DNA from 4 places in the Rhizobium sp. NLR8a genome. Region 4 is predicted to be linked to each of the others. Evidence: predicted binding sites of a transcription regulator. Region 4 holds the regulator's gene; each other region holds the start of a gene.
The links. Region 4 encodes LexA, which represses DNA repair genes until DNA is damaged. Its sites were predicted from a motif close to TGTTCNNNNTGTGTTCNG; they were not measured.
Positions count from the first base shown of each region.

Region 1: the regulator LexA is predicted to act here: its motif matches at 1,661-1,678, upstream of recA (recombinase RecA).
Region 2: the regulator LexA is predicted to act here: its motif matches at 1,682-1,699, upstream of HJC04_RS07510 (ATP-dependent helicase).
Region 3: the regulator LexA is predicted to act here: its motif matches at 2,073-2,090, upstream of HJC04_RS21045 (putative DNA modification/repair radical SAM protein).

Region 1 covers NZ_JABDWI010000017.1:128,301-131,508, forward strand. The annotation lists gene HJC04_RS28195 (pseudouridine-5'-phosphate glycosidase) at 1-528, opposite strand, end outside; gene HJC04_RS28200 (carbohydrate kinase family protein) at 618-1,562, opposite strand; gene recA (recombinase RecA) at 1,793-2,881, shown strand; gene alaS (alanine--tRNA ligase) at 3,037-3,208, shown strand, end outside.
Region 2 covers NZ_JABDWI010000003.1:354,041-357,248, reverse strand. The annotation lists gene HJC04_RS07510 (ATP-dependent helicase) at 1-1,639, opposite strand, end outside; gene HJC04_RS07505 (VOC family protein) at 1,829-2,305, shown strand; gene HJC04_RS07500 (PrkA family serine protein kinase) at 2,709-3,208, shown strand, end outside.
Region 3 covers NZ_JABDWI010000010.1:298,848-302,055, reverse strand. The annotation lists gene HJC04_RS21050 (UdgX family uracil-DNA binding protein) at 1-835, opposite strand, end outside; gene HJC04_RS21045 (putative DNA modification/repair radical SAM protein) at 835-2,067, opposite strand; gene greA (transcription elongation factor GreA) at 2,333-2,809, shown strand; gene HJC04_RS21035 (glycosyltransferase family 4 protein) at 2,837-3,208, shown strand, end outside.
Region 4 covers NZ_JABDWI010000007.1:208,341-211,548, reverse strand. The annotation lists gene kdsA (3-deoxy-8-phosphooctulonate synthase) at 1-189, opposite strand, end outside; gene HJC04_RS15340 (VOC family protein) at 186-1,082, opposite strand; gene lexA (transcriptional repressor LexA) at 1,278-1,997, shown strand; gene HJC04_RS15330 (ComEC/Rec2 family competence protein) at 1,978-3,208, opposite strand, start outside.

The DNA.
Region 1 (3,208 bases), on a different contig from region 4:
CACTTCAAGCGTCTTTGGAATGTCGAGGATTGCCTTGGCGCCGGCGCAGACGACGATAACGCCGGTGCGCGCGAGCTCTTCGAGATCGGCTGATATATCGAAGCTTTCCTCGGCGCCGCGATGCACGCCGCCGATGCCGCCTGTGGCGAAGACACGAATGCCGGCGCGGGCCGCCGCGATCATCGTCGCCGCGACCGTGGTGGCGCCGGTGCGGCGCTCGGCGATCGCGAAGGCGAGATCGGCCCGCGACACCTTCATCACCTCAGTTGCCTTGGCAAGCTGCTCCAGTTGCGCAGCTTCAAGGCCGATATGCAGCGTGCCGTGGATGACCGCGATCGTTGCCGGCACGGCGCCCTGTTCGCGAATGATCGTCTCGACGCTGCGCGCCATTTCGATATTGCCGGGATAGGGCATGCCGTGCGTGATGATGGTCGATTCCAGCGCCACCAGCGGTGCGCCGCGCTGCTTGGCGCTGGCGACCTCCTTCGAATAGGCGATCGGCAGAAGAGGGGAGATGGGCTTGGTCATGATCTTGTCCTGTGATCGGCGGAGCATGAAACCGAAAAGCGTGGGCGGTTTTCGAACGGCATCATGCTCAACTCTTTAATTCAGTCGCTTCAATGTAGAATTCTGACCTCGGGAACAAGGGCAAGTGCCTCGTTCAAGAGATCCGGCGTCAGATTTTCGTTGACGGCGTGCCGTGACTGCACCGTGAGCGCTGCCGCCGCCGCGCCGTGGCGAATGGCCTCCTCAAGCGGCAGGCCAAATATCAAGGCGGCGAGCGTGCCGGCGGCAAGGGAATCGCCGGCGCCCGTGACATCGGCGACGGTGTCGGCGATTGGCGGCTGCAGCGCCACGGCGCGGTCTTTGCAAATCGCAACAAGCTCGCGCCGGCCGCGGGTGACCACGGCGTTTCTGATGCCGATCTCGTTCAGGAGCGGCGGCCAACCGCCCGAATCCTCCGGCTGCACGCCGGTAACGGCAGCGGCTTCGGCCTCGTTCAGGAACAGATAGTCGATATCCGCGATGCAGGGTTTCAGCCGGACCACCTTGGCCGGCGAGATTGCGATGGCCGCGACGGGTTTGGCCAGGGAGTTCGCCTTGGCGACGATCGCCGCGATCGTCTCTTCCGGCAGATTGGCGTCGACGAGAATGAAATCATGCGCGGCGAAGGCCTCGCGCACCCAGCGGATGGACAGGCGCCGCGGCACGAAGAAGCGGTAGAGATCCATGTCGGCAAGGGCGATCACGAGGTCGCCGTTCTTCTCGATGATCGCTGTGTAGCTCGGCGTCTTGCGGTCGAGGAAGACGAAGGGCCGGTCGTCGATGCCGGCGAAATCGGCGGCTTCGCCGACCATTTCGCCGAAGGGATCGCCGCCGCGCGGCGAGATCATCGTCACGTGAAAGCCCAGTCTTGCAAGGTTGCGCGCCGCATTGAAACCGCCGCCGCCCGGCTCCTCGATCCAGGTGCCGGGGTTGCTGGCCCCTGGCGCCGTTTCGCCGGAGATGCGGCCACGCCTGTCGATATGGGCGCCGCCGAGAACGAGAATCTTTTTCATCAACTCACCCGCTTCTCATAACCCGGGAAAGGCGAATCGAAGCGGTCCGCCTGGCTGCGACAAAGCCGGCTCATAAGGCCTAAGCCGTTGCTTTGCATTGATAAAACAAATGTAGAACACGGGCCGTTTTACCTTTTTCTTTCAAATGTTTGTACGCCTATTGCGGGAATGGAACAAATAGGGTACAAACTCGACATTGCTTGAGCGGCTTCAATAACCTAAAGGTGGATCGGATGTCTCAGAATTCATTGCGGCTGGTAGAGGACAAATCGGTGGACAAAAGCAAGGCGCTTGAAGCGGCACTCTCACAGATTGAGCGGTCGTTCGGCAAGGGCTCGATTATGAAACTCGGTTCCAACGAGAACGTTGTCGAGATCGAGACGGTTTCGACGGGCTCGCTTGGTCTTGATATCGCCCTCGGCATCGGCGGTCTGCCGAAGGGCCGTATCATTGAAATCTATGGGCCGGAAAGCTCGGGCAAAACAACGCTTGCGCTGCAAACCATTGCGGAATCGCAGAAGAAGGGCGGCATCTGCGCTTTCGTCGATGCTGAACACGCGCTCGACCCGGTCTATGCCCGCAAGCTTGGCGTCGATCTGCAGAACCTTCTGATCTCGCAGCCAGACACCGGCGAGCAGGCGCTCGAAATCACCGACACGCTGGTGCGCTCCGGCGCCGTCGACGTTCTCGTCGTCGACTCGGTCGCCGCGCTGACGCCGCGCGCCGAAATCGAAGGCGAGATGGGCGACAGCCTGCCGGGCATGCAAGCCCGCCTGATGAGCCAGGCGCTGCGCAAGCTGACCGCTTCGATCTCCAAGTCGAACTGCATGGTGATCTTCATCAACCAGATCCGCATGAAGATCGGCGTCATGTTCGGTTCGCCGGAGACAACGACGGGCGGCAATGCGCTGAAATTCTATGCGTCCGTGCGCCTCGACATTCGCCGCATCGGCTCGGTCAAGGAGCGCGAAGAGGTGGTCGGCAACCAGACCCGCGTCAAAGTCGTCAAGAACAAGATGGCGCCTCCCTTCAAGCAGGTCGAGTTCGACATCATGTATGGCGAAGGCGTGTCGAAGACAGGCGAACTCGTCGATCTCGGCGTCAAGGCCGGTATCGTCGAGAAGTCGGGCGCCTGGTTCTCCTATAACAGCCAGCGTCTCGGCCAGGGCCGCGAAAACGCCAAAACCTTCCTGCGCGACAATCCGGATCTCGCTCGGGAGATCGAGCTGGCGCTGCGCCAGAATGCCGGCCTGATCGCCGATCGTTTCCTGCAGAATGGCGGTCCGGATGCCGATGACGGCGATGCCGCCGCGGAAATGTAATTTTCGCGCTTGAACTTGATCTGATATCTCAGCCGGCTGCATTCCCTTATCAGAATGCGGCCGGTTTTGTTTGTCGGCTGGACAGTGGCGGAGGCGAACGTTAAAAGCCGATGGATTTGTATTTACCGGCCTCGGGCAGCATTGAAGGGCATAGAATGAGCGGCGTGAACGATATCCGGTCGACCTTCCTCGACTATTTCAAGAAGAACGGCCACGAGATCGTTCCGTCCAGTCCGCTCGTGCCGCGCAACGACCCGACGCTGATGTTCACCAATGCCGGCATGGTGCAATTCAAGAACGTCTTCACCGGCCTGGAAAAACGTCCTT
Region 2 (3,208 bases), on a different contig from region 4:
AGCCGGACTCTTCGAGGATCTGCTCGGCAAGTTCGGTATGTGGCGTGTTTTCAAGCAGTTCCTGCCATCGGCGGAAAGATTGAATCACGTCGAAGAGGGCTTTTCGCGCCTTCGGCTTCAGCTCGTCCGTCTCGATGATGTCGGCGGCGGCCGCCAGCATCGGGATGTCGCGGGCGCGTGCATAATCGTGCAGCGCGCGCACCGTCGTATCGCCGAGGCCGCGCTTCGGCGTGTTGATGATACGTTCGAAGGCGAGGTCGTCGGCCGGCTGCGCCACCAGGCGGAAATAGGCCAGGGCATCGCGGATTTCGAGGCGCTCATAGAAGCGCGGGCCACCAATGACGCGGTAGTTGAGGCCAAGGGTGACGAAGCGATCTTCGAATTCGCGCATCTGGAAGGAGGCGCGCACGAGGATCGCCATGTCGTTCAGCAGATGCTTGTTGCGCTGGAGTTGCTCGATCTCCTCGCCAATGGCGCGGGCCTCCTCCTCCGAGTCCCAGGAGGCGTGAACCTGGACCTTGACGTCATCTGGGTCGGCGCGATCGGTGAACAACGTCTTGCCCAAGCGGCCTTCATTATGGGCGATCAGATGGGCGGCGGCGCCAAGGATATGTTCGGTCGATCGGTAATTGCGCTCGAGCTTGATCACCTTGGCGCCGGGGAAATCCTTCTCGAAGCGCAGGATATTGTCGACCTCCGCGCCGCGCCAGCCATAGATCGACTGGTCGTCGTCACCGACGCAGCAGACATTCTGCGGCTCACCCTTGGCGCGCTGGGCAAGAAGCCTCAGCCACATGTACTGAGCAGTGTTGGTGTCCTGGTACTCGTCGACAAGGATATAGCGGAAGCGGCCGTGATATTCCTTCAAAAGATCCGGATTCTTGCGGAAGATCGCGATCGGATGCATCAGCAGGTCGCCGAAATCGCAGGCGTTGAGCGTCGACAGGCGCGCCTGATAGGCGAAATAGAGATCGCGGCCGCGGCCATTGGCAAAGGCGCGGGCGTCGCCTTCGGGAATATCGGCCGGTCCGAGGCCCTTGTTCTTCCAGGTGTCGATCATGCCGGCGAACTGCTTTGCCGGCCAGCGCTTGTCGTCGAGGCCTTCGGCCTGGATCAGCTGCTTGATCAGGCGCACGACGTCGTCGGTGTCGAGAATGGTGAAACCGGAGCTCAGGCCGACGAGCTCGCCATGGCGGCGCAGGAGCTTGACGCCGATCGAGTGGAAGGTGCCGAGCCACGGCATGCCTTCGACGGCGCCGCCGACGAGCAGGGCGATGCGCTCCTTCATCTCGCGCGCGGCCTTGTTGGTAAAGGTGACGGCGAGGATCTGTGACGGGAAGGCGCGGCCGGTATTGAGGATATGGGCGATGCGGGTCGTCAGCACGCGCGTCTTTCCCGTGCCGGCGCCGGCGAGCACGAGGACGGGGCCTTCCAGCGTTTCGACGGCTTCGGTCTGTTCCGGGTTCAATCCGGCGAGATAGTCCGGCCGTTTGCCGCCGTCACGGGCCGCCATGGCGCGGGCGGCGATGCCGCCGCCGGCGGCCGGCCTTCCGGCGGTTGCGACAGACGGCTGCGGCTTACGCGCCACATCGCCCGGCTCCTCGTCGAAGAAGGGAATATCGTCGAAACTATTGCTCATGGCGCGTAATGTAGTGATTCGGGAAGGAAAGACCAGAAAAGATGTTCTGCTTTCATTCCCGAGCCACCGCTATTGCGGGGGGGTGGGCGGCCAAAAAATCCGATCGCGGCCTGTCGGAACCGGTGCCGACCAGACGTCCTCGAAGCATCGGACAGAAGTCCGGGATACTCGCCAACAAGGAGGCTGTCCATGCCCAAGGTCATTTCAAATCTCTGGTTCGCGGAGCAGGCACGCGAAGCCGTAGAATTCTACGTGTCGATCATTCCGGATTCCAGGATCGGCCGAACCACCATACTTCCGGCGGAAACCCCGAGCGGCCCTCCCGGCAGCGTCGAGCTGATCGAGTTCACGCTTGGCGACCAAGCCTTCCTGGCGATGAAGGCCGGTCCGCTCGACAGCTTCAACCATTCCTTTTCGATAGCGATCCTTCTGGAAAGCCAGGCGGAGATCGATCGGATATGGGATGCCTTCCTCGCCAATGGCGGCACGCCGGAGGCCTGCGGCTGGCTGAAGGACCGCTGGGGCCTTTCCTGGCAGATCGTCCCGCGCGCGCTCTCCGAGATGATCGCCGACGAAGATCGCGAGCGGGCAAGGCGCGTCACCGAAGTCATGCTCGGCATGGTCAAGATCGATGTGGCTGCGCTGGAAAAGGCGTTCAACGGCTGAGAGCCAGGAGGCGCATGAGTAGGATATGCCGGTCGGATGTGACGTTCGCCCGGTTTCATTCTGCGGGCGGCGAACTCGCTGCCCGCTGTCGGAGCCGACTGGCTCTCACCGGCGGGCAATCGCCGATTATTTACGGCTCGAATCACGGGCGCTATTGCATACCTTTTTTACTTCCATGTCACGTCGCTAAATGTGCTGATATCGCGACAAGCCTTTTCTCAACTACAATAAGAAACAGTTTCGTGGAGTAAAAAAATACCGGTGCATGCACGATTTTGTGCATTGCCACAAACGGCCGGTCAGCGTGGAATATACCTACGAAACTATTGATTCTTAGGAACGCCGTGGCCATCTCGATGGTTATACGGCTTAGAGCCTGCGGCATTACCTTAATGGAGGTCCCATGCTGAGTGAATCCGTATTCGATGCGTTCACACGCAGTTATGAATCGCGCCGCGAAAGCGACATGTCGGTGTCGGAATATCTCGATCTCTGCAAAACCGACCCGATCGCCTATGCCAACGCGACCGAGCGTCTGCTCGCTGCCATAGGCGAACCACAGATGGTGGACACCGCCAAGGACGCGCGCCTCGGCAGGATCTTCATGAACAGGACCATCCGGGTTTATCCGGCCTTTGCCGGCTTTCACGGCATGGAAGAGACAATCGAACGCATCGTCTCCTTTTTTCGGCATGCGGCGCAGGGGCTCGAGGAGCGCAAGCAGATTCTTTATCTGCTCGGTCCGGTCGGCGGCGGCAAGTCGTCGCTGGCGGAGCGGCTGAAGCAGTTGATGGAGGTGTATCCGATCTACGTGCTGAAGGCCGGTGACGAGATCAGCCCTGTGTTCGAAAGCCCGCTCAATCTCTTCGATCCCGAGACGATGGGCTCGCTCCTGCAGGAGCA
Region 3 (3,208 bases), on a different contig from region 4:
GATTGCGCGCGGCCCGCTGCAAGCGGTCGTGAAACGGCAGCGACTGCGTCGCCTCCCGCGCCGCCATCTCCCGCACCTTGCTTTCGGCCGATGCAATCAAGCCAGGAATGAGGTCGGCCTCCGGCAGGTTCTTCCAGTATTTCTTCGGCATCTCCGCCTGCATCGCCTTCACCTTCAACCGCGCGGGGTTGAAGATGCTGGCATAGTAGGTTCGCCAGAGTTCGTCCGTGGCATCGGTGAGATTAGGCCTTTCGCATGGCTCGTCGGCAATCGTCAGCCGCTCGCCGTTCCAGGCCGCCGAGCCCTTGGGCGTGGCGATCAGCCAGTCCATGTCGCTGAAACGGCGCTGGAAAAAGGGAGCCGTGCGCCTGACGACATGATGGTCCGGCTCGAACCAGGCGAGGAATTTCCGACGACCTGCCGATACCGCGCCGACTTCCTTGAAACGGACGAAGGCCGTCATCTTGTGCGCGTCGCGCCGAATGTTCTTCGCCATCAGCCTGGCCCGCACAACATCCTCGTCGGAGGTCACCTCCAGCAGTTGCCGATCCAGCTGCAGCCTCCAGAGGAGACGGTACAGCAGAGAAAATCGCGCCGGATCGGAATGGCAGAGGACGGTCTCAGCAAGCTCGATGAAAGCGGGCGGCACCGTCATCGGCTTACGCGTTGTCGCAGGCGCTGGCGGCATGGCGTCCCGTTGAAACGACAGATCGGCCTCGGCGCTTTTTTCGCGCCAGTCGATCTCCTCGGGCAAGATGCCGGCTGCCGCCAAAACGCGTGCGGCATCGCGCCATTCGCCAAGATCTCCACGTCCTGCAAGCACGACCCGGCGCATCACAGCAAGGACAATTGTTCATGCTGCGGCTGGAACACGGCGCGCAGGTCCGGGCGGTCGACCAGCCGTCGCGGCGACCAGCCTTCCGCGGAGATGAAGGATTGGACTTTCTTGATCGAAACTCCGAGTCGGGAGAGATCATCAAGCCGCAGGCGACGAAAACGGCGCGCAGAGACGATCGCTTTCACGGTTTTGGTGCCGAGGCCCGGCACACGCAGCAACCGCTCGCGCTCGGCCTTGTTGATGTCGACGGGAAATTCGCCCCGGTTGGCAAGCGCCCAGGCAAGCTTCGGATCGAGATTGAGATCGAGCATGCCGTCCGCCTGGTTCGCAGTAATCTCCTCGATGCCGAAACCGTAGAACCGATAGAGCCAGTCGGCCTGGTAAAGCCGATGCTCGCGCATCAGCGGCGGCTTGATCAGCGGCAGGTTTTTCGAGGAGTCCGGGATGGGGCTGAAGGCGGAGTAATAGACGCGCCTCAGGCCATAGCTGCTGTAGAGCCGGCCGCTGCTCGCCAGAATAGTCGCGTCATTGGCCCCATCCGCCCCGACGATCATCTGCGTGCTCTGGCCGGCTGGCACGAAACGCTGGCGTTTCCCGGTCTTAAGCGTCGGTTCATCGGCAGCCTCGATCTTCGACCTGATATCCGCCATCGATCGTCTGATATTGACGGGCTTCTTTTCCGGCGCGAAACGGGAAATCCCGCTGTCGGTCGGCAGCTCGATATTGAGCGACAGCCGATCGGCATGAAGCCCCGCCTCCTCGATCAGATGCGGCGACGCCTCGGGGATCGCTTTCAGATGGATATAGCCGCGGAAATTATGCGTCACCCGCAGCTCGCGGACGATGCGGACCATCTCCTCCATCGTGTAATCGGAAGAGCGAATGATGCCGGAGGAAAGGAAGAGGCCTTCGATATAGTTGCGTCGGTAGAATTCGAGCGTCAGCCAGACGACTTCCTCCGTCGTGAAGCGTGCGCGCTCGACATTGCTGGAGGAGCGATTGACGCAATAGGCACAGTCGTAGATGCAGAAATTGGTGAGCAGGATCTTCAGAAGCGAAATGCACCGTCCATCCGGAGCATAGGCATGGCAGATGCCGGATCCCTCGGTCGAACCCAGTCCGCCGCTTGCGCTCGAATCGCGTTTCACCGTGCCGCTGGAGGCACAGGAAGCATCGTATTTTGCGGCATCGGAAAGGATGGCCAAACGTTCGGTTAGCGACTTCTTCATTAGTATGTTCACTATATGTTCCATGGCGCAAAGTCAATCCCGGCGCGGCTGCCGCTCCCCCGTTTGGCACGCATCACCCGACGTACCAGCGGGTATCCGTTTCATTTATGCGAATTTTCTGGAAATCAGCCGTGGCGATCTGCTATAAGCATGCAACTATGATTGTGGCACGGTTCCGAAGTTCCTCTTCGGGACCTGTTTTCTTTTGTGTGTGCCTGACTGTGCTGACGCAAGACGGCGGCCGCAAGGAGTGAAGGACAGAAAAATGGTTGATAAGGTACCGATGACACAGGGTGGTTTCGTCAAGCTGCAGGAAGAGCTGCGCTGGCGTCAGCAGGAGGAGCGCCCCCGAATCATCGAGGCGATCGCCGAAGCCCGTGCTCATGGCGACCTTTCCGAAAATGCCGAATACCATGCCGCCAAGGAAGCCCAGAGCCACAATGAGGGCCGCATCACCGAGCTGGAAGACCTGACGGCCCGCGCCGAGGTCATCGACCTCACGAAAATGTCCGGCGACAAGATCAAGTTCGGCGCCAAGGTGAAGCTCGTTGACGAGGACACCGAGGAAGAAAAGACCTACCAGATCGTTGGCGACCAGGAAGCCGACGTCAAGGCCGGCCGCATCTCCATCTCCTCCCCGATCGCCCGTGCGCTGATCGGCAAGGAAGTCGGCGATTCCATCGAGGTCAATGCGCCGGGCGGCTCCAAGGCCTACGAAATCCTACAGGTTTCCTGGGGCTGATCGCCCGTCAGACACGAGACCCATTCCTTGCCGGATATTCGTGACGTCGAGATCATCGCGCCCAACTTCAAGCGCCGGCTCTCCGGCGTCACGTCGACCATCGTTCAGCTCATCCCATGCCAGATCTGGCTTGGGATGCGCATAGCGACGCTCGGCCCCGGCCTGCCGGAGGGCTTGGCCAAACTGAGATGGGCGCAGCTTTTCGGGCTGTGGCGTCCGCCGGCCAGGCGACGTCACCGCGTCTGGCACGCCCGCCGCAACAATGAGATGGCCGTCGGCATCCTGCTTCGCCATGTCCTGCGCATGCCGCTGAAGCTGCTCTTCACTTCGGCGGCGCAACGCCGTCACACCGCCTATACGAAATGGCTGATCCGCCGCATGGACGCGGTGATCGCGACC
Region 4 (3,208 bases):
GCTTTTGTAGACAAGACCCATGCCAAGCTTTGCGCAAAGCTCCTTCAGCGTGCCGGCGACCATGAAGGCGTGGTCCCGGTTCTCCATCTGACAGGGGCCGGCAATCAGCGACAGGCGGGCGGTATTGGAAAAGGTGACCTGACCTTCGCCTTCGCCGATCCTGACTTCGGAATTCGTGTCGGTGCTCATCGTGTTTCCTCGAAGGCGAAGAGCGCACCCTGCCCGGGCGTAGACTTCACCAGAATGCGATTGTTCTTGCGCGTGAATGTGATCCCGTTAGCACCCAAATGCGCTTCTGTCACGGCAAGATCGGCGACGGTGAAGAGGATTACCCGGCCGCGCAGACCACGATCGGCGGATGAGACGGCAAGCTCGAAATAGGCCTCCAGCCCTTCGGGCGTCATCAGGCTGATCTTCGCATTTGATGCCGCGATATTCACGCCGAAACCGGTTTTCTCCGCCGCCGCCTGCCCTATCGCAAGCCCGACGAAGGCGGCGAATGCCGCCGGGTCCGGCGCACAAAGCGCGATCTCGGCAATGCCGATCACGCCATTGGCATGCGTCTCCAGCGCGGCGCGATCTGTCGGGAAGGAATTGATGCGCTGGCAGGTAAAGAGAAAGAAATCGGGTGCGCGCAGATCAGCTGCAAAGGCCAGCTTGAAGCTGCCGACGGTCTCCGAACCATCCGGCATCCGCATCGGCCGGCTGAATTGCAACATCTCGCCGGCGCTCGCGCCGTTGCTGACGAAGCGCTTATGATCGAGGCCGGCATCCTCGCTGAGGAAGGCCAGCGCAGACAATCCCTCCTCGCCGCAGCGGAAGCGGAAGGCGCGATTGCGGGCGATGAAGACATTGCCGTGGCGGGCCGCTGCCTCGCTCTCCTCGACGCTCGCCACGCCAAGCGGCTCCAGATAGGTCTTGTCGGCGAAAAAGACGCAGGCATTCTCCGTTCCGAAGGGATGGCGCCCATCGGCGGCGACGGTGAAACCGAGCTTGCCGAGCCTCTCACGCGCCAGATCGATATTGACCACCGGCAGCACGACGTGATCCAGCGGATGCGACTTGGCGGAATGCGCGTTCATGATATCCTCCTGAAAGGGGCAAAGATGTGCGACAGCCCCTCCCCGAATGCAAGCGATGTGCGCCAATCCCGTCGAATGAAATTAAAAATCTCGACGAGTTGGCCCGAAGTTTTACGGAAATTTAGCTACTTGCGGAACACATATGGAACATATAGTGTCTGTTCTGGATTTGTTTCAATCAGGGGTCTGACGTCGATGCTCACGCGCAAACAACAGGAGCTTCTCCTTTTCATTCATGAGCGCATGAAGGAATCCGGCGTCCCTCCCTCCTTCGACGAAATGAAGGATGCCCTGGATCTCGCCTCGAAATCCGGCATTCACCGCCTGATCACGGCGCTCGAGGAGCGCGGCTTCATTCGCCGCCTACCGAATCGCGCCCGGGCGCTTGAAGTGATCAAGCTTCCGGAGGCCTATAACCCCAGCCTGCAACAGCGCCGCGGTTTTTCGCCGAGCGTCATCGAGGGCAGCCTCGGCAAACCCCAGCCGGTCGCCGCCCCCGCTGCCGCAAAGCCGGTCGCCGACAACGGCAACTCTGTCTCCGTGCCGGTCATGGGAAGAATCGCCGCCGGCGTTCCGATCTCGGCGATCCAGAACAACACGCATGACATCGTCATTCCCGCGGACATGCTTGGCTCCGGTGAGCACTACGCGCTGGAGGTCAAGGGCGATTCGATGATCGACGCCGGCATCTTCGACGGCGACACCGTGATCATCCGCAACGGCAGCACCGCAAGTCCCGGCGACATCGTCGTTGCCCTCGTCGACGACGAGGAAGCAACGCTGAAACGCTTCCGCCGGAAGGGCGCCTCGATCGCGTTGGAAGCCGCCAACCCGGCTTACGAGACCCGGATTTTCGGGCCGGACCGCGTCAAGGTGCAGGGCAAGCTCGTCGGCCTCATTCGCCGTTATCACTGACAGCAGCCGGACCGGATTCGGTAAAACTGTCTTTGCGCCAATCATAGGCGCGATGGCGCATCCATGGCCGCGATAGCGCCTCGAATGCGGTTGCGACCTGCAGGCCGGCATCGGCGAAGCGCAATTCGACGGAACCGGTCCTGCGGAGCGTCTCGCCGGTGAAGAGCGTCCCGCCTGAACGGCAGCTGTTGAAACGCAGGCGGACCGAGGTCACGACGATATCGGCCGTATCGCAGGCCGGGCCGAGATAGGCGGCATTGTCGATGACGGTGACGATATGGCCATTGCCGAGTCGTGATGTGCACCACGCCTTCTTGACGCAGGAAAACCGGTTTGCTTCACCGCCTGCTGCGGCTGCCCGCATCGCTGCGCTCGCTTCGTTCTGCTGATCGCGGGAAAGCCTGACTCGGCGGTCTTCTCCTTCCGGCGGGATAGCCGGACCATCCAGCATCTTCGGTGGAACATGTGTCGGCAGGACCAGCGCTCGCTGCCACTGGTCGAAGATGAAATCCGGCGGGTTTTCACGGTTGGACGCGATTGCCTCAGCCGCAACGACCGCAACCAGACCACCATCCTCCGAAATCACCAGATCCGGCGGGCGGGGAGCCGGCAGCAGCAGTACGGTGAGTGTCGAGACGGCGATGATGGATGTGCCGACATGGCGCAGCCGGGTGCGCAGCAGCGTCAGCAGCAGAAAGCCTGCCACCGCCACTGCGAAATACCAGGCGGGCAAGCGGCCGATGCCGATATCGCCGCCCCAGCCGGACACCGTCTTGGCAACCGCAATCACCAGATCGAGGCCGAATCCGACCACCGTCCAGAGCGGAGCATCCAGCCCGAAGGGCATGAGCAGCATCGCCAGCAGCCCGGCCGGCATGACGATGAAGGAGATGATCGGCATCGTCGCAAGGTTTGCCGGCAGGCCGTAAGCCGTCAGGCGATGAAAATGCTCGATCGAAAACAGGGCGGTGGAAAAACCGCCGATCAGCGAGGTCAGGAAGACGCCGCCGAAGAAACCGGCGACGACAACCACCGGCCTGATGATCGGCAATTTCAGGAAAGCGTTTTCACGGACACGCCTGTCCTTCCACAGCTGATAGCCCGATACCAAAGCCAATGTCGCGGCAAAGGACATCTGAAAGCTCGGTCCCAATACTTCCGAAGGTGAAATGGCGATGATGATGAGCGCAGAGAGAACGACATTGCGCAGG